Regions from separate parts of the Halalkalibacter sp. AB-rgal2 genome, predicted to be linked through region 1. Evidence: riboswitches for the same ligand, from Rfam matches in the RefSeq annotation. Region 1 holds a riboswitch; each other region holds the start of a gene.
What was found. A riboswitch is a leader RNA that binds a small molecule or an ion and turns the genes downstream of it on or off. The one in region 1 is predicted to bind cobalamin.

Region 1 (5,027 bases):
CGTAAAATCATAAACATGACTGTATGCACTCTCGATTGGCTCTAGTTTGTTTACATTAATAGATGCATCCCCATTTTCAGAAAACAAATGGACAGGAACGACCATCTCAATGTGCTCTGTTACAAATTTAAGAGATACTTCTTTTTCAAGTAGGACCTCTAATAGCTCCTCAGGAATAATAATCTCAACATTTTCTGTATTTAATTCAACGACAATTGTGCCTTTATCTTTAAGTAAATGAAGATCTTCTATATGCAGTGTTGCTTGATGGTCTGTTATCGTTGGAGTAACTGCAATGAGCTCTTTCCTTTCTTCTTCAACTTCTTTTGGAACAAAGTGATAAAGCCTTCCTTCGTCTTCTATAAATAGCTTATAAGCAACGATAGCTTGTAATGCTTGCTCTGTAGCCATTCCATTAGAACCTGATTCTGATATAAGGTGCTTAAATCCACCATCATCATGTTGAAAGCTTAATAAGTGCGAAACTAAATGATTTCCATTTTTCGTAAACTCATCTGAAGTTGGGTCAACACCTATACTTGAAAGAGCAATAATAACCTGTGCTGTCGTCTCACTTGATACTCCTCCATTCCAAGGATCATCGAACCCCCCACTACTACCTTGCTTGTCTGATAAAAAAGTCAATGCATCGTTAATACTACTTTCTACATTTTCATCTGCTTGATAAGGAGCTAAGCCAATTAACGCCATCGCCGTAAGATCATAGTTTGGCGCTGTTCCAAACAAAGACCAGCTCCCATCGGAGTTTTGCAAATCTAGCAAATGATGAACGAGCTTGTCCCTTGTCCATCTCGCGTCACTTGGAACATCGAAATCTAGCGTATCTAACGCAATTAAAGCAAAAATTGGACCGTTAATTCCTTGAGCTGTCATTGAATCTAAGCCATTTGGCCAATCCGAACTATTGAAAATTTTCTCAATTAAATTATGTCCATTCACATTTGTTGCATCTAATCCTAACGCAGCTGCTGCAATAGCCAAACGTTCGATATCTGTGATTCGGACTCGGCTAGCATGAATAATTTGATTATCTATATGTTCTAAGAAATAATCCTCATAATAGCTTTCGGGAACTTCTTTACCTGCTCTAGCTATTCCAATCGCTTGCCACTCACTAGTGACACCTGAGTGAATCATCTGCTCAACAGCTCGGTCAATCGCTAGATTAATATCTTCTAATGAAATAGACAGAGTATCAACTTGTTTGCCTTGTTCTTTATCGGAATCAAACGCTTTTGTCGCTACAGTCAATACCTCTACCGCTTCATCCACTGTCGTTTGAGTAGATTCCTCATCATCTACAACTGCTTCTGCTTCTAACAGAGCCGTTTCATATGCTGTGCTCACATCTTCTGTAACCCATTCATTTTCTGGGTCTACGTCAGAACCATCTACACTTACGACGACTGAAGATTGATTTTCCTTAGCTGTGCTAATAGCTGATTGCAATGAGGACTTGTCAACATCAAGCAATTCCAAAGCATTCTCTAGATTTTCTAACGATTGATCAACAGTTGCTTGACTACTTTCCATATCCTCTAACACTTCATATGCGTTGTGATAGGCTGAAGAAACGATAGAGGATGAGAGTATATCTTCCTTATTGGGGTGACTATTAATCTTAGCAACTTCAGCCGTTAATGCATCTTTATTAGCAGCTTGTATGTATGGTTCATGGCCATAACCGAAACCAAGATCTGCCCCCCATCCATGAACCGTAAATTGTAAGCGAATTACATCTCCATCTTCACTCTCATATTGAGCCATTCCAACTGGAGCCATGTCATTATTGACAACATACATCCATCCTGACATCCACGTATAATCAAATTCCCCTAACCACTCGGGATCACTTTTAGAACCAATTGTATCAGCGTGGTCTAATATGTATTGCGGGATTTCAACTGCATTTGAATCATTATCTCTAATATTTGATAGATAAACGATATTTTCCGAGTCTACTCCATCATTATAATTTCCACTACCTAGTACTCTTGCTACAATCTCTCCGACTTTTTCACCTTCAGACAACGATACTTGGATCGGTTCAATAGCATACCCTTGTCCGAGCGTAAATTTTTCTACAGATACCGTCACTGAGTTTGTTATACGGTCTGTTTCACTGAAGCTTTCATTTGCAGCAAATACACCGCTTGGTAAAACGAGAGAAAAAATCATTAATACGCTTAATACGATTGCTACATACCTCTGTCCAAATTTGATTGACATCGCTAAAACTCCCCTTATTTTAAAATTAAAAAATAGTTACATCAAAACTCTCCAAGAACAAAGATGCTTTTTAACACAAAAAAACACCTTTCACCAGAAATAGAAGAAAGATGTTTTTATAAGTCATTTTTAACGAATATAAAAATAGCTAATAAAAAAGAATAATCGATCCCCTATCCCATTCACCGTGAGAATATCAGAGTTATTTATGGCAGGTATCCTGACTTAGCTTCAACACAACTCTATCTCCTTCCCATTTCATGAACAAACAGTGGATATGATAGATTGCTCCGCTTTACAGTGGCGGGACCGTGTTGGAATTTCACCAACTTCCCTTTTAACTTTGGAAACACACGTCTCCATAGCACCATAAATGAAAAACTATTAATTTATTCCATCGTATTATATATTTTCCTATTTATCAATACTAATGATCTTCTATTCCTTACATCACCATACTGTCAAACGATTTAGTAAAACTCATTGATACACAGTAACACCATTAAAAAATGGAATTCAGTTCCTACGTATAAGAGAGATATCAAAATCCTCTCTCAATATTTAGATTTTTTTACCTAGCAAATTATTTAACATTCATCCTCACTCACCATCACTACTATAGCTATTTTTCGGCTTCGCATTGAGGAGGTGCTGACTAACTCATAATGGTCTACTCACCCTAATTGGCGTTTAAAAGCTTTACTGGCAAAAAAATAAGCGATAATCATGATACAGATGCACCAGGAAAGTGCAATCCAGATATCGTTGCCAACAGTCCCTTCATACAAAAGGGCACGGACTGCATTCACGATTGAAGTCACGGGTTGGTTCTCAGCAAACGCACGCACAAACTTAGGCATCGTTTCGGTGGGAACAAAGGCCGAACTGATAAAGGGCAGGAAAATCAACGGGTACGAGTAAGCTGTCGCTCCCTCCATAGACCTCGTTCTCAGTCCAGGAATGACTGCCAACCATGTCAACGCCAATGTAAACAGCCCAAGAATTCCAGCTACTGCAAGCCAATTCAAAATATCAGCACTCGAACGGAACCCAAATTGTCCTGTCACGCTGATGCTTTGGCGAACGTGATCCGGTTGACTTTGGACGTCAAAACCGCAAATACTTATTTCTCCGCCATTTGGCTTCATTAAAGTAGAAAAGATATTAACCATAGTGTCTTGCCCGCTCCATTTAACCCCAGCAGTGCGAAAATTTCTCCATTTTGCACATGAAAATCCACACCTTTAACACTTCTTTGTCTTTAAACGACTTTGTTAACTCTTTTACAGAAATCGCTACATTGCTCATATTTTTCTCTTCCTTTTCTATCACTCACTACTAAGTCTTACAGGTATTCTGTATTACTAACTACCTTGTTAAAAATATAACTGAATAGTTGAGGTGGTTATTGTAACCAGCTATTCAGTAAAAATTTTCTATTGAATTTACTTTTCCCAAATCGCTTCGTTCTCACGATACTTGCCTTGTAGATTTAAACGTTTACATCTAGTTCTCTGTGAAAAAACAAAATATTATCATTACTTTGCAAGCTTGAACGATATTCTCAGGTTTGCATCATTAATCTTCGCGTTAGACAAAAATAATGCTAAGACTTCGCTTTTAGCCACGACCAATCGTATCGTTCAATTTCGCTCGATATTTGTCACTCCATGTTTCCTCGCCCTTTACTAGTTCATCACAAAAAACTGCCACATCCTCACCCGTAAGATCAGTAACTTTCTTGCCTTCCGCTGAACCTACCTCAAAAAGATCGAGAATACTGCCAAAGATACGGCTGATGTCCTTCCACTCGGTTGGACCACCAGTCGTCCATATATATTTTTGAATTGCTTTATAAGCGGTATGGTACTCACTTGGAAGTAACTTCGCACGAGCCTCCATCTCCTTCCACTCCCGCTTGTCATTCAGACTACCGATAATTTTCCCAAGAATACTCATAGTATATCTCCTTTTTATTTTAGTTTTGTTTTAAGTTCATTAATTTTACCAGAAATAAATTCCCATTTACCCCAAAAAATTTCAAGGTGCTCTTTACCTGCCGAATTTAGTGTGTAAAACTTTCTAGGTGGCCCCATAGTGGATGGCTTTTTCTCGATGTTCACCAAATTGTTCTTCTCAAGCCGCATCGTAATCGTATAAACTGTGCCTTCAACCACATCAGTGAACCCAAGTTCTCGTAGATGTTGCGTGATTTCATAGCCGTAAGTTTCGCCACGGCTAATGATTTCAAGCACACACCCTTCAAGCACCCCTTTCAGCATTTCTGTAATATTTTCCAAATTTTCACCTCCATTTATATTTCATTGCATTCAGTGTTATGCAGCAAAGGTATTCTGTGTTACAGATATTCAGTAACACTTACTACCAGTATATAGTACCGCATAATAGCGTCACTTGTCAAAAATGAATTTTTTATCAAAACACCAAGAAGAAATATTGGTGACTAGTTGGGAGAGTATTCCGTTTGAGGTTGAAGAGGTATCTCTAACGTATAAAGAGAGAGGAGATCCCAATTTACCGAGTGCACGTTTGGAATATGAGGGAAATAGTAATTATGTGAGTGTAGATGTATGGGAATATCCGAAAGAAAAAACGTCCTTTTATGGAATGCGTCCTATTACGTTAAACAGAATATTCAAGCTTATTATAGTCATGAAACGTTAGATAAAGCGGTACAATGGGAAAACCCCATCTTTATTTTCAAAAACGAAATCAATAACATGAGAAAAAGCGATGTGGGAAACATCATGCAAGAG
Region 2 (5,027 bases), on a different contig from region 1:
TTGCTGATGAATACTCATTAAATCTCCATTAGACCTTTTTAAAAGAAGGTACATGCAAGCAACAATTATGTGGACAGCTAATCCCGATATTAATACGGAAGACCAGCCGTCATATCCTGCTTCCTTGACAATGGTTCGCTGAAAGCTCAGCATGCCCACTCCAACCTGAACTGAATGAATGAGAAAGAAGGCTAAAAAGCCTGACACTAAGTATTGCTCTTTAATTGGCTTATGCATAAAATCATCCTCCTTTCCTATTCATCAAAATCACTTTTAGACGTTGCTCTCTTAAAATTAAAACGACCACTATCAAGCGGACGCATGTATATCGGTCTTTTAGACATTCTGTTAAAAGGTAAACGAACAAATGCATCCTTCCAATCGGTAAACCTTGGAGGGAATAACGGCTCCATGTAAGGACGCCCTAAAGATGTCAGTCTAATCAAATGAATTAATACATATAAGCCGCAAAATGCAACACCTACTCCACCAAAAAAAGCAGCCATAAACAAAATCGGAAAGCGAATAACACGAATTGTATTCCCCATTTGATATACAGGAGTTGTAAATGATGCTAGGGCGGCTAGTGCAACAATAATTAATAAAATGTTACTTGTTAAACCAGCTTCAACAGAGGCCTGTCCTATAACAATTCCTCCAACGATTCCGATTGTTTGACCTACCTTTGTCGGTAGGCGTGCACCCGCTTCGCGTAACAACTCAATTGTTAATTCTAAAAATATAGCTTCAATAATCGGTGGGAAAGGAATATTACTACGTGATGCAATAATGGTTGACAATAAATCACGCGGAATTAATTCATAATGAAATGTTAAAACAGCAACATAAATCGGTGTAGAAAAAATAGAGAAAAGTACAGCTCCAAACCTCAAAAGGCGTAAAAACGAAGCTATTTGCCAATGTAAATAATAATCTTCTAGAGAAGAAAAAAATTCAATTAGAGTCGCTGGTCCAATAATGGCATCTGGAGATCCGTTTGCCATAAAGGCAATTTTTCCTTCTGCTAAGACAGCGGCAACTCTTTCAGGTCTCTCTGTATGAATTAACTGTGGGAAAATAGACATCGTTTGGTCAGTAATCATTTGTGAAAGTGCATTCGCATCAATTACCTGATCAATCTCAATTGAATGAAGTCTTTGTATGACAGTTTCAATATTATCAGGATCAGCAATACCATCTATATACATAACCACAACACGAGTTTGTGTTAATTTTCCGATAGATAATTCTTTTATTTGTAATTGTGGGAGAGGTAATCGTTTTCGAATTAAATAAATATTTGTATCAAGTGATTCTATGAACGCCTCTTGAGGTCCTGAGACACTAAATTCAGTTTCTGGTGGCGCAACTGAGCGATTATTTTCTTGAGTTGCTTGTATAGCTAGACACCTTTTAGGCAAAGGTTGATCATAAATAATGACAAAACCATGCATAACCTTTTCTCTCAGTTCATCACTTTGGTTGATCCAGAGTGAATTCGCATTAGCAACAGCATCTTTCATTTCCTCTAATGTTATATACGTATGATTTTCCTTTAATACTTTCAGCACATTTTCGTTTAATTCTTTGTTGTCAATAAGTGGTTCGTAATAAGCTATGTAAAACAATTTCCCATTAAGTATGTATTCGCTCTCAACAAAATCCTCTGACTTTTTAAATAGGTTAATCATATTCGCTAAAGGCTGCTCTTTATTCTGACTTTTTCTATTCATAATCCATCTACTAATCACTATGTCTCACCACCTACATATCACTGTGCTCTAAAGTTAGTATGAAAAAACCCTAATTGTATTATGCGTAAAAAAGAAAGAGAAATTTCAAAAGGTAGCAATCCCTTTGAAACTTCTCTTTCATTCCTACTTCTCTTCTTTTCTTACCCCATTTTTAAAAACAGCCGCACTGCGAATATATTCGATGTCCTTTATTTTTAATCTTGCATTTGCAACTCTTGCAATAGCGAATAAATAATCTGATAAACGATTTAAATATTTAAGAACATACGGATTGTAATCTTCGTTTGTTTCTAGTAATTGAACAACTTGGCGTTCAGCTCTTCTTGCAATCGTCCTACATATATGCAACGTTGCTGCAGCTTCTGCCCCCCCTGGTAAAATAAATTTTTCAATTGATGGTGCTTCATCTATGTAAACATCCATCCTTTTCTCTAAATAATCAATCATTGCTTGATTTGTTTTATATCGGATTTTATCTGATTTCTTAATAGCAGCTAAATCTCCACCACAGTCAAATAGTTCATGTTGGATTCTCTCTAGCTCACCCTTAATATCTCGAAATAGATCATCTTCTAATTGTGTTACTGCTTGACCAACAAAAGCATTCAATTCATCTATTGTCCCATATGCTTCAACACGAATATGACTCTTCATTACACGCCCACCAATAACACTTGTTTTACCTTCATCTCCAGTTCGTGTATACAACTTCAATACAATCCCTCTTTCTAATCGTTTTCACTAGTATACATGATTATTTTACATTCTACCTAATAAAAATTCTCTTGACATTTCTCCTCCTTCACGATAAAGTATAAAACAATTTCATATGTTGGAAATCGGTACTTTGAATACAATGACTTTCAAAGTTTAAAAGGGAATCCGGTGAAATTCCGGAGCGGTCCCGCCACTGTAGTAGATGAGTTACAATTTCTTAAACCACTGGCTTATATAGCTGGGAAGGTGATTGTGACGTTGATTCTAGAGCCAGGAGACCTGCCAATTTCAACAACACTGTTTTTACCTACGGGAGATAGGGAGGTGTTATAATAGCTTATTTACGCATGCCGTCATAAGGATATTATTACACTAGTATAGGTAATAATATCCTTTTTTGTTTTATGAATACACATTTTGGAGGAGATGTTTGAATGTCAATTAAAACAAGCAACTTAGGTTATCCACGAATTGGTGAACAACGCGAATGGAAAAGAACGTTAGAGTCGTTTTGGAAAGGTTCGATTACTGAAGATGAGTTACATACTCAAATGAAAGAAATTCGTCTAAATCATCTTAAGAAGCAAATGGAATTAGGCATTGATTATATTCCTGTTAATGATTTTACTTATTATGATCATGTGCTTGATACAGCGACTATGTTTGGTATCGTTCCAAATCGTTTTCAATATTCCGGAGGGGCTGTTTCTTTAGCTACTTACTATGCAATGGCACGCGGAGGAGACGCTCAAGCGTGTGAAATGACAAAATGGTTTGATACAAACTACCACTACATTGTTCCTGAGCTACAGGACGCAAAGCCTACACTCGTTGAAAACAAACCGTTGAAAGCATTTAAAGAAGCGAAAGAAGAATTAAATGTAATTGGAAAGCCGGTTATTTTAGGACCTTTTACATTCTTAAGCTTATCAAAGGGATATAAAAAGTCAGAATTCTCAAACCTTTTGTCGCAATTAATCCCACTTTACTCACAGGTTTTATCAGAGTTGAAAGAAGCAGGTGCAGAAATTGTCCAAATCGATGAACCTACATTTGTAACGGATTTAAGTGAGGAGGACTGGTATCTAATTAAACAAGTTTACACTCAACTAGCTAATACAACTGACATTGATTTAATCGTACAAACGTATTTTGAAAGTGTTGATCAATATTTAGAGCTCATTTCATTACCAGTGAAAGGGATAGGCCTTGATTTTGTTTATGGAAAGGAAAATAATTTAAATTCCTTAATCACGTACGGCTTCCCTCAAGATAAAGTACTTGGTGTCGGAATTATTGATGGTCGAAACATTTGGAAAAGTGACCTCAACAAAGTATCTAAGCTTCTTGAAAGAATTAATGAAGTAGTCCCATATTCCAGGCAGCTTATTCAGCCTTCATCAAGCTTACTGCACGTTCCAGTAACGTTAAAGTATGAAGATGCACTAGATCCTCTCGTAAAAGGGGCACTTGCCTATTGTGATGAGAAACTAGAAGAAATGATATTATTAAAAGACATCCTATCAAAACGTTATCAATATGAGGACAAATTAAAGGAACACCAAAAAGGCATTTACGATTTAGGTGAATCTGCATGGAGAACCGAAAAAAAATTAAACGAACTGAAAACGAATCGAGGTACTCATTTCAGTAAAAGAGCCGAGCTTCAACATAAAAAATGGAAATTACCTTTACTACCTACTACGACGATCGGGAGTTTCCCACAAACAACAGAAGTACGCCAAACCCGTTTAAAGTGGCGTAAAGGAGAATTATCTAACGAAAACTATGAGCAACAGATCAATGAATATATGAAGAAATGGATCCAAATTCAAGAAGATCTTGAACTTGATGTTTTCGTTCACGGTGAGTTCGAACGAAATGACATGGTCGAATTTTTCGGCGAAAAGTTATCGGGGTTTGCTTTCTCGAAAAATGGTTGGGTTCAGTCATATGGCTCACGTTGTGTAAAACCACCTATCATTTTCGGTAATGTAGAATTTACTAAGCCAATGACAGTGAAAGAAGTTGTTTATGCACAATCATTAACAGAGAAACCAGTTAAAGGAATGCTTACTGGACCTGTCACCATTTTAAACTGGTCCTTTGCTCGAAACGATATTTCTAATAAAGAAATTAGCTTTCAAATTGCAGAAGCGCTTCTTAAAGAAGTACAAGCATTAGAAGAAGCAAATATTACGATGATTCAGGTTGATGAACCTGCATTACGCGAAGGTTTACCATTGAAGAAAGAGAAGCAAGAAGACTATCTTCAATGGAGCATTGAAGCATTCAGACGTTGTACATCTGATATCGATGACCTAACGCAAATTCATACACATATGTGCTATAGCGAATTTAATGAAATTATTGATGCGATTGATGCAATGGACGCAGATGTGATCTCCATTGAAACCTCTAGAAGTCATGGTGAAATGATTGAAGCATTTGAAAAAACAACCTATACAAAAGGAATTGGTTTAGGTGTATATGATATTCACAGTCCTCGTATTCCAAACGTATCCGAAATGTCATCAATCATTGAACGTGCACTAA
Region 3 (5,027 bases), on a different contig from region 1:
CAGCTCGTCATATTCTTCAAGGGATCGAACAAGAAGGGTACGAGCGTACAGGTGATGTTCCTACATTCGAGTTTTATAGCCTAGATGATGAGTATGAAGTTGAGGGTGAGAACGCCGAGAGTGTTGTTGTTCAATATTCAAGCGGTCATCGCATTAATTACGAATTTAACGTGGAATTATCAGGTTATACAAGAGCAAACGGTGAACTACAAACAGCAGATCATGAAACAGGGGAGCCACAGTTGATTGAGAATTTATTTGTAGTCGAAACGTCTCATCAGGTTGTGGATGAACAGGGACGCCGAATGATTGATTTAAACTCTGGTGGACAAGCTCTCTTGTTTCAGCATGGGAAAGTACAATCAGTTGATTGGGAAAACCTAGATGGGATTATTACACCTGTTAAAGATGGTCATGTTGTTCCACTCGTACCAGGACAAACGTGGGTGAATGTCATTCCGATGGGGATCGATCAACATATTATTTATTAATGTTTGGATGTCAGAAGGATGTGAAAAAATGCAAATTGACAAGCTAAGAGGGAAAGAGCTCGACCAATTATTTAAAGCAATCCTGTCATTGAAGGATCTGGAAGAATGTTATGAATTCTTTGATGATTTATGCACGATTAATGAAATTCAATCGTTAGCGCAACGGTTAGAAGTGGCGAGAATGCTACAAAATGGCTACACATACCATAAGATTGAAACTGAAACAGGTGCGAGCACAGCAACGATTTCTCGAGTGAAACGTTGCCTCAATTATGGTAATGATGGATATAAGATGACATTAGACCGTGTAAGGGAACTCGGTGAAAACGCAGAAGCGTAGATGAGAAGAGAACGACAGGTGGATGATAAGGGCACGGAAAAGTTCGGTTTGTAACTTTTCCTGTGCCCTCGTTTGTTTTTTGTAATATATGCAAAGTGACATTCTGTTGTAAAAGGAATGCTTCGAATGCGCGCGTTACATGCTTTCTGATAGAATAACCTTTTTAGAAAAGCTCACCCATGTTGTAACGACTCAACACGGAGGAATTAATAAAAGACTGCTGAACAGGTATTCTTAGACTTTCTTTTCTCAGCTATTTAAGATACGATATTCCTCAAGAATATGAGCGATGTTAAAAAGAGGTGTACGAAATGTGTGTAAAAATAAAAGCAAGGTTAAAAGCAGCAACAAAGGCTGAGAAAGCAGATACTGTCATTAAGAATGGCAAGATAATTGACGTTTTTACATTAACGATATATGAGGCGGATGTAGCGATTACCGATGGCGTTATTGTTGGTATCGGCGAATATGATGGGAATGAAGTAATTGATGCAAAAGGTGCGTATATTTCGCCGTCATTTATTGATGGACATGTACATATCGAATCTGCTATGGTTCCACCTGAGGAATTCGCACGCATTGTTGTTCCAAAAGGAGTCACAACGGTGATGGCCGATCCGCATGAAATTGCGAACGTTGGTGGAATGGAAGCTGTTCGTTATATGATTGACGCTGCAAAGGGGCTTCCACTTGATGTGAAGGTGATGGTCCCTTCTTCTGTTCCTGCTACCTCCTTTGAAAATAGTGGTTCGAGTCTTACCGCAGAAGAAGTTGAGACGTTATTTCAAGAAACGGAGGCGTATGGATTGGCGGAGGTGATGGACTATCCCTCTGTCTTCTCTGCTCAGAAGGAAATGCTTGCAAAGATCAGTGCAGCGAAGAAACGTCATAAGCCGATTGATGGTCATGCTGCGGGCTTAGATACAGTTGGGATTAATGCATATCGAGTAGCTGGAATTGAGAATGACCATGAAGCCGTAACAGCTGAAGAAGCATTGGACCGTATTCGGCGTGGCATGTACGTGTTAATGAGAGAAGGAACAGCTGCGAAAGATATTGAGGCACTATTGCCGATATTAACCCCCTCTAATGCGAGAAGATGTGTGTTTGCAACGGATGACAAGCATTTAGATGATTTAATTGATGAAGGCAGTATTGACGCTTCTATTCGTAAAGCCATTCGATTAGGTGTAGAGCCCCTTCAGGCGATCCAAATGGCCAGCCTCAATGCAGCAGAATGCTTCAAGCTAACAGAAAAAGGAGCAATAGCACCAGGCTACGAAGCGAGCTTTTTATTCATTGAGGACCTGCAAGAATTAACGATACAGTCTGTGTTTGTAAAAGGAGAATGTGTCGCACAAAATGGGAAGCTTGTTCAATCTATCCGAGAGTATGTAGCACCTCCAGCCTATTTATTAGAAAGTGTTCATATGAAATTGAAGAAAGAATCGCTTCAGTTAAAACTTGAAGAAGCCAATAAGGCCAATGTGATCACTGTTACACCTGGTTCAATTGTGACAAAAGCAATGGTTGAGGAAGTCACGGTGGAAAATGGCCTATTTGTTCCATCTGTTAAACAAAACCAATTAAAGCTTGTTGTTGCAGAAAGGCACCATCGATTAGGGCATGTAGGAGTTGGTATTGTAAAAGGCTTTCCGATCAAAAATGGTGCAATTGCCGCATCAATCGCTCATGATTCACACAATATTGTTGTATGCGGAACAGATGACGATAGTATATATAGGGCGATCTCACATGTTGCTGATTTAAAAGGTGGTATTGCTGTTGTGTCAGAAGGGGAAGTGTTGGCCGATGTATCGTTACCTCTGGCAGGATTAATGTCACTTGAATCTTATTCGACCGTTTACCGATCATTGAGCGCATTAGAAGAGGCTTTAGTGAAAATTGGGTTTGATGAAAAATGGAACCCATTTTTAACTTTATCTTTTTTGGCGTTACCTGTTATCCCGGAATTGAAATTAACGGATTTAGGTTTATTCGATGTTCGTTCCTTTTCTCATATTGACGTTGGAGTGAATGACGTGTAAATTTTTTTTAGAACGAAACAGGCGTACTGGCTCATGTTGGGCAAATTTGACGAAAACGTTCAAAAAAATATGCTTGCAAATAATAGTGGTATTCTGTACCATATACTATATATCGTAATAAAAAGTGAATTAAGCAACTATATATTGATTTTTGTGGAATGACGGTGTATTTACTACTTAATAGGGAATCTGGTTAAAGTCCAGAGCTGCCCCCGCAACTGTAAGTGTGGACGAAATGAAAAATCCACTGTGTAAGCTGCTAGAATGAGCTAGTTTACATGGGAAGGTTCAGAGTAGAACGAAGCACGAGTCAGGAGACCTGCCGTATTCCAAAGTCAGCTATCTTCGGGGTGTAAGAAGTGAGACGGCCTATTCTACATAATGTATGGTTTGAATACATATGCCGTTTCGCGCCCTTTCCCACACGTGAGAAGGGCGCTTTTTGCACCTTTAATAGTTGTTTTCACATTTAAATAATTGTGTCGTTTAAGGGAGAGTGTATCGAAATGAATCAAACTCTTGAAAAGAAATCATTTCAGGAAGCTTTAGTAGCTCGATTTCCTCAGTTGAATGTTGAGCAGTGGATTAACAAGTGGAAGGAAACCGATACGTGGGATAATCGTGCATTAAGCGCGCTAACTGAACTAGATATGGATCAGCCTGACTGGACATATGTTGCAGCTAGATGTTATTTAAATGGTTTATATGAGCAAGTACAAACAAGACGCCAAATTGATGATGAGTATTCACAGTTTTCAGCATTAATAGAGGAACTAGTTGAAAAAGGGATTTATGATGAACGATTAAATGCGTATACAACAGACGAGCTTCATGAGCTAGAAGCTGCGTTTCAAGGGAAAGAAGACGAGCGCTTTACGTATGTTGGCATAAAGACTTTAGCAGACCGTTATTTAGCTCGTGACTTTGATGGAACGTTATTAGAGCTTCCGCAAGAGAGATGGATGGTCATTTCGATGATGCTCATGGTCAATGAGCCAGTAAAAAAGCGTGTCGAACTCGTTAAGGAGAGTTATTGGGCACTATCTCATCTATACATGACAGTTGCAACACCTACCCTTGCGAATGCAGGGAAAAAAGGTGGTCAGCTTTCGAGTTGTTTCATTGATACGGTTGAGGATGACTTGCGTTCGATCTTTGACAGCTGTACCGATGCAGCAACAGTTAGTAAAAACGGTGGAGGGCTTGGTGTATATCTTGGCAAGATTCGTGCTAAGGGCTCAAGCATCCGCGGCTTCAAAGGGGTTTCATCAGGTGTTATTCCATGGATGAAGCAATTAAATAACGTTGCGGTTAGTGTGGATCAGCTCGGTCAACGTCAAGGAGCGATTGCCGTTTATTTAGATGTTTGGCATAAGGATATCTTTTCATTCTTAGACGCGAAGCTAAACAATGGAGATGAGCGCCAACGAACACATGATTTATTTACGGCAGTCTCCGTACCTGATGTATTCATGGAGGCGGTAGACAATCGTGATAACTGGTATCTGTTTGATCCTCATGAAGTGAGAGAAGTGATGGGCTTCTCGTTAGAAGATCATTATGATGAAGAAAAGGGTGCCGGGTCCTTCCGTGAACGATATGAGCAATGTGTCAATCATCCGTTACTATCGAAGGAGGAGGTTCCAGCCATCGAAATCATGAAACGAGTTATGATTTCGCAGCTTGAAACAGGAACACCGTACATGTTCTATCGTGATACAGCGAATCGCTTAAATCCGAACTCTCATAATGGTATGATATACGGCTCTAATTTATGTACAGAAATTATGCAAAATATGAGTTCAACAGTTATCACAGAAGAAGCGCTTGAGGATGGAACAATTCGTATTACGAAAAAGCCTGGGGACTATGTTGTTTGTAACTTAAGCTCATTATCAATTGCGAATGTATTGAAGGATGACGTCTTAGATCGTGTTATTGCAATCCAAATTCGGATGCTAGATAATGTTATTGATATTAATAAGCTTGATGTGAAGCAAGCTGAACTAACAAACCAAACGTATCGTGCGATTGGTGGCGGGACGTATGGCTGGCATCATCATTTAGCACGTAATGGTATTAAGTGGGAATCAGAGGAAGCAGTACAAGAGGTTGAGCGTGTCTATGAGAAGATCAATTATGCTGCGA
Region 4 (5,027 bases), on a different contig from region 1:
ATTCGACTTCTCCTTCACCCATTTTCCCACTTGGTCCTTGTATCACAATCGATACTGTTGGCTCAGAGGTAGATGTTGTTTTCTCTTCTTTAGGCTTTGACTCATTTGCTTTCGAAGACGAGCTTTCTTGCTTCTTTTCTTCTTTTGGTTTTGAATTAGAAGACTGATTATTGGATGAATTGGAATGAGAGTTCGATGAGGATTGTTTCTTTTTCTCATCCGAACTAGACTGGTGATCACTTGTCTGATTCGATTCTTTCTTTTCTGTTGATTCATTCGCAAGGTCTTCATTCGAAGAAGAAGATGTCGCCTCAGATTGTTCAATTTCCTTCGACTTACTAGGCAACACCACTTCCGCATCCTCTAGCTGTTCAACTTCTTCTTCTGTGTTACTCTCCTCGTCACCTAGTTCTGCACCTTCATCTTGTTCGATTTCAACATCCTCTATTACTTGTTCTTGATCATGACGATCATCCTGATGCTCTTCTTTATTTCCTGTCCCACAACCTATTAAAATGCCAATAGCCATGAACATGAGCAACAAAATTTGGATCCAACGAATTCTCATCCTCACAACACGCTCCTCTACTATAAGCTGATCTACTCCATACCGAAATGAGACCCCCTATTATGACTTAAAGGGCACTGAAAAAGGGAAAGCAAACCTTTTCAGCGCCCTATGCATAAACAAAAGGGATTATTCTTCCTTCATCATTCCACGACGTTTCGTTATCACAAATGCTATCACACCTATTAGCAATAAAACTAAACCAACCAAAAGAAGATTAAATGTATTCGTTGCCGTATCTGGTAACCGCTCACCTTCATCTGTTGATTCCGATGTGTTATTAGAATCTATTACTTTTTCATTATTATTAGAAGGTAAAGGGGGCTCTGTTTCTACCTTTTCATAAGGATTAGTTGTTTCCTCTTCCTCAACAACAACATCTTCTAATCCATACTGAACTTCTCCATCAGCTAAAGGAAGATGATACAAAGATCCTTCCCCATTTACATATAGCTGATACGCAACAAGAGCACGATAGGCTTGGTCGGTTGAAAATGGATCACTATCAGAACCATAGCCATCCTTCCAATAGAATCCACCATCATCATTTTGGAAGCTCAATAAGTAATCAACAAGCCTCGTACTTTCACTATCACTTGGATCCTCTGGCTGGTTTGGTTCAACCCCAGCTGTCGCAAGCGCAATAATAACTTGAGAAGCAGTCGAGCTATTGTCAATTTGCGAAGCATTTGCTTGGATATAACGTAATGCTTCATTCACACTTTGTTCAACTTCTGTTTGAGATGTATGTGGCGCTAATGCGGTGATGGCCATCGCCGTTGTATCCAAATCAGCTGAGCTACTTCCATCCCAAGACCAGCCGCCACTTCCATTTTGAGCATCTAGCAAATATGAAATCATCCGTTCACGATCCCACGCTGCTCCATCTGGTGTTTCAAAGCCTGCACTATCTAACGCAATTAAACCATACACAACACCGTTTAAACCTTGACGCGTTAATTCACCATTATAAATGGCTTCAACGAGGTTGTATCCTTCAATATTTGTCGGGTTGCCACCTGCTGCTAAAATACCTAACGTCACACGCTCATAATCCGTTATAGCACGAAACTGTCCTTCATTCTCTCTTAACGTCTCTTTCACTTGATCTAAATAGCTACTCGGCACTTCTTTTCTTGCCTGTCTTAATGCTATTGCATTCCAATCACCGATTGTTCCAGCAAGAATATAATCAGTTGCTGAATCGATCGCACTTTGAATGACTTCTGGATCAACTCGTTCAGTCTCAGAACCTTCTTCTGTTACAGGATCCTCTTCTTCAGAACCGCTGTCAGCATCTCCGCCTTCATCTTCCGATTCATTCTCAATGAAGACAAAGGAAATCAGGTCTCCATTTGTCAACACGTAGTCACTAGCACCGACTTGCGAAGACTCATCATTAACGGCTAATGACCAATAATCAGGATACTCTGCCTTTAAACCATTAATTCCTGTAATAAAATTCCCAAAATCATATACGTCATACTCTAAATTGTCCTTACCGATGACTACCTTAATTAAATCAAAGGCTGTTGCCCCTTCAATAAATCCAAAACTGTCATCATAAGCTTGAACTTCTTCAATTCCTACAATTTCAAGTTCAGCACTATCACTTTCAGCTGTCCAGTCAACTAGTTTAAATGTTAGAATGTCGTCTTCATCGACTAAAAAGCTATCTGCCCCTGTTTGTGCTGAGATTCGATTGACATAAAATGCCCAGAAATAGTTTCCTTCTGCCTGCACATCATTAATTGTATGAATAAATTTCCCGTATTGGCCATCATCATATCCAACATTCTCCTCACCGACAGCACGCACGAGTAAGTCAAACGCCGTATCTCCCTCTTCAACCTCATACTCACTAACATCAACCGTAACAATCTGATTGCTCTCTTCTAATTGCTGATCCGATGCTTCCTCAGCAAATACCGCCGTATTGACACTTCCAAAGAACAGTGAAAACACAAGCAACACTGCCATCATCTGATGCATCCATTTTTTCATTTTTGTTCCTCCTCATTTTCTATCTATCCATCAAAAAAAGCCCCTCTAACTGAGAAGGAGCTAAAATGTTAAGAGATTAATAGCATCATATACTATACATTCTTAACACCCCTTCTATCCGCGTAGAACATGGTGCTGGCAAAACAGGCAGGTTTCCTGGCTCATGGTCATCACTTCCTACGTCTTCCCATCTTTTTATAAGACAGTGACAATAGTAGGTTGCTCGCATTTACAGTGGCGGGACCGCGTTGGTTTCTCATCAACTTCCCTATTAAGCTAGCATTTACTAAATGCCAGCACCTGTTTAATTAACTATGAACTTATCGAAGTAATTATACTCGAACTCACTCTAGTAATCAATATGAAAAAATGTGTAGAATGATTTTATAGAGGTTGTTCAAAAGGGCGCTTTTTTCCCTTTTTGATGACCTCGAGGCAGGCTTTTATAAAAACAAGCCTACCTTTTAAGGTAAGCTTGTTTCTCCCATTAAATACTTATCGCATTCACGTGCTGCTTCTCTTCCTTCATTAATCGCCCAAACGATCAAACTTTGGCCTCGGCGCATATCACCTGCCGCAAATAAACCGTCAATATTCGTTCGGTAAGTACCATATTCTGCCTTTACATTTGATCGCTTGTTTAATTGAACATTGGCTTCTGTCAGAAATTCAGTCTCCGGACCGCTAAATCCAATAGCAAGTAACACTAATTGGGCAGGCCAACGCTTTTCTGTCCCAGGTAATTCTTTCCTTATTTTCTTGCCTTCTGCATTCATAAATGTTTCCACTTCAACAGTCTCAACAAATGCAACTTGACCTTGATCATCGCCTATAAATCGCTTCGTCATGACGGCATAAGCGCGTGGATCTTCACCTAATACTGCAGCTGCTTCCTTATGTCCATATTCAACTCGATGAATGACGGGCCATTGCGGCCATGGATTATCGGGCTCGCGCTCGGTCCCTTTCTTTGGATATATATCAAACTGAGTTAGACTCCGGCACCCATGACGAACGGATGTCGCTAAACAATCTGTTCCTGTATCCCCACCGCCAATTACGATGACATCTTTATCCCTGGCCGAAATGTAGGCACCATCTTCATGACTAGAATCTAATAGACTCTTCGTATTCGTATGCAAGAAGTCCATCGCAAAATGAATCCCTTCTAATCCTCTTCCTTCCACTTCTATGTCACGATGCATCGCCGCTCCGCCACATAAAATGACCGCATCAAAGTCTGAATGTAGCTTTTTTAGTGGATAATCCTTCCCTATTTCCGTATTCGGTTGAAACATGATTCCTTCTGCTTGTAAGATGTTCACTCGTCGCTCAATTACTTGATAAGGAAGCTTCATTTCCGGAATTCCATACGTCAGTAATCCACCAATTCGGTCATGCCTTTCGTAGACCGTTACTAGATGCCCTGCCTTGTTTAATTGGGCAGCTGCAGCTAATCCCGCTGGACCCGATCCGACAATGGCGACCTTTTTACCAGTCCGATCAGTTGGTGGTGTAGGCTTAACCCAGCCTTCCTTAAAGCCACGTTCAACAATCGCTAATTCGACTGATCGAATCGCCACAGGCGGTTCATTGATCCCTAGTACACACGCCCCTTCACACGGTGCAGGACAGGCCATACCCGTAAATTCTGGGAAATTGTTACGTTCATGTTCACGCTCTAACGCTTCCTTCCACTGCCCTTGATAGACGAGATCATTCCACTCAGGAATGAGATGATGAACCGGACAACCTGTTGTCATACCATTTAACATCATCCCTGTATGACACGTAGGCACTCCACAGTCCATGCAACGTGCCCCCTGCTGCTGGAGCTCCTGCTCTTGATGACGCAGTGTATAATCATCCCAATCCTTCACTCGCTCTTTCGGATCACGTTCAGGTAATGGCTTTCTAGTATAATCAATAAATCCTGTTGGTTTACCCATTGTTCACGTCACCATCCTTCACAAGATCGACGGCCGCTTTACTTTCTTCAAAAGCCGCTAAAGCCGCTTTATATGAGTCATACCCTTTCTCTTTAAATCGATCAATCCTCTTCTTCATCACCATATAATCACGTGGAATCACACGAACAAACTGCTTGGATATCTTACCCCAATTTTTCAGTACTTCTTTGCCTCGTTCACTTTTCGTGTAATATACATGTCTTTCGATCATCACTTGAATATCACTAATTTCTTCTTCACTAGCATGCTCAATAACGACTAGCTCTTGATTGCAGCGTTTCGCAAATTTCTGATCGTAATCGAGCACATAAGCGACTCCACCAGACATACCAGCTGCAAAATTCTTACCTGTTTCACCTAAAACAACGACTTTCCCACCGGTCATATATTCACACCCGTGATCACCAACCCCTTCAACAACGACGTTAGCACCACTATTTCTTACACAGAAGCGTTCACCTGCTATTCCATTCACGTAAGCCTCT

Region 2: linked by a shared signal. The riboswitch ahead of metE (5-methyltetrahydropteroyltriglutamate--homocysteine S-methyltransferase) and the one ahead of ACERJO_RS18545 (DUF4430 domain-containing protein) in region 1 are both predicted to bind cobalamin.
Region 3: linked by a shared signal. The riboswitch ahead of ACERJO_RS13330 (ribonucleoside-diphosphate reductase subunit alpha) and the one ahead of ACERJO_RS18545 (DUF4430 domain-containing protein) in region 1 are both predicted to bind cobalamin.
Region 4: linked by a shared signal. The riboswitch ahead of ACERJO_RS06285 (DUF4430 domain-containing protein) and the one ahead of ACERJO_RS18545 (DUF4430 domain-containing protein) in region 1 are both predicted to bind cobalamin.

The regions. Positions count from the first base shown of each region.
Region 1 covers NZ_JBGUAV010000032.1:5,206-10,232, forward strand. The annotation lists gene ACERJO_RS18545 (DUF4430 domain-containing protein) at 1-2,250, opposite strand, end outside; cobalamin riboswitch at 2,444-2,637, opposite strand; partial or broken gene ACERJO_RS18550 (ABC transporter permease) at 2,925-3,558, opposite strand; gene ACERJO_RS18555 (DUF1048 domain-containing protein) at 3,871-4,209, opposite strand; gene ACERJO_RS18560 (PadR family transcriptional regulator) at 4,224-4,550, opposite strand; gene ACERJO_RS18565 (hypothetical protein) at 4,711-4,935, shown strand; partial or broken gene ACERJO_RS18570 (HD domain-containing protein) at 4,962-5,027, opposite strand, start outside.
Region 2 covers NZ_JBGUAV010000002.1:151,217-156,243, forward strand. The annotation lists gene ACERJO_RS02285 (GerAB/ArcD/ProY family transporter) at 1-237, opposite strand, end outside; gene ACERJO_RS02290 (spore germination protein) at 255-1,751, opposite strand; gene ACERJO_RS02295 (cob(I)yrinic acid a,c-diamide adenosyltransferase) at 1,878-2,468, opposite strand; cobalamin riboswitch at 2,578-2,772, shown strand; gene metE (5-methyltetrahydropteroyltriglutamate--homocysteine S-methyltransferase) at 2,906-5,027, shown strand, end outside.
Region 3 covers NZ_JBGUAV010000016.1:66,511-71,537, reverse strand. The annotation lists gene ACERJO_RS13345 (DUF3048 domain-containing protein) at 1-491, shown strand, start outside; gene ACERJO_RS13340 (YerC/YecD family TrpR-related protein) at 520-831, shown strand; gene ade (adenine deaminase) at 1,143-2,879, shown strand; cobalamin riboswitch at 3,025-3,220, shown strand; gene ACERJO_RS13330 (ribonucleoside-diphosphate reductase subunit alpha) at 3,386-5,027, shown strand, end outside.
Region 4 covers NZ_JBGUAV010000005.1:130,036-135,062, reverse strand. The annotation lists gene ACERJO_RS06290 (DUF4430 domain-containing protein) at 1-568, opposite strand, end outside; gene ACERJO_RS06285 (DUF4430 domain-containing protein) at 698-2,572, opposite strand; cobalamin riboswitch at 2,702-2,891, opposite strand; gene ACERJO_RS06280 (glutamate synthase subunit beta) at 3,037-4,521, opposite strand; gene gltB (glutamate synthase large subunit) at 4,514-5,027, opposite strand, start outside.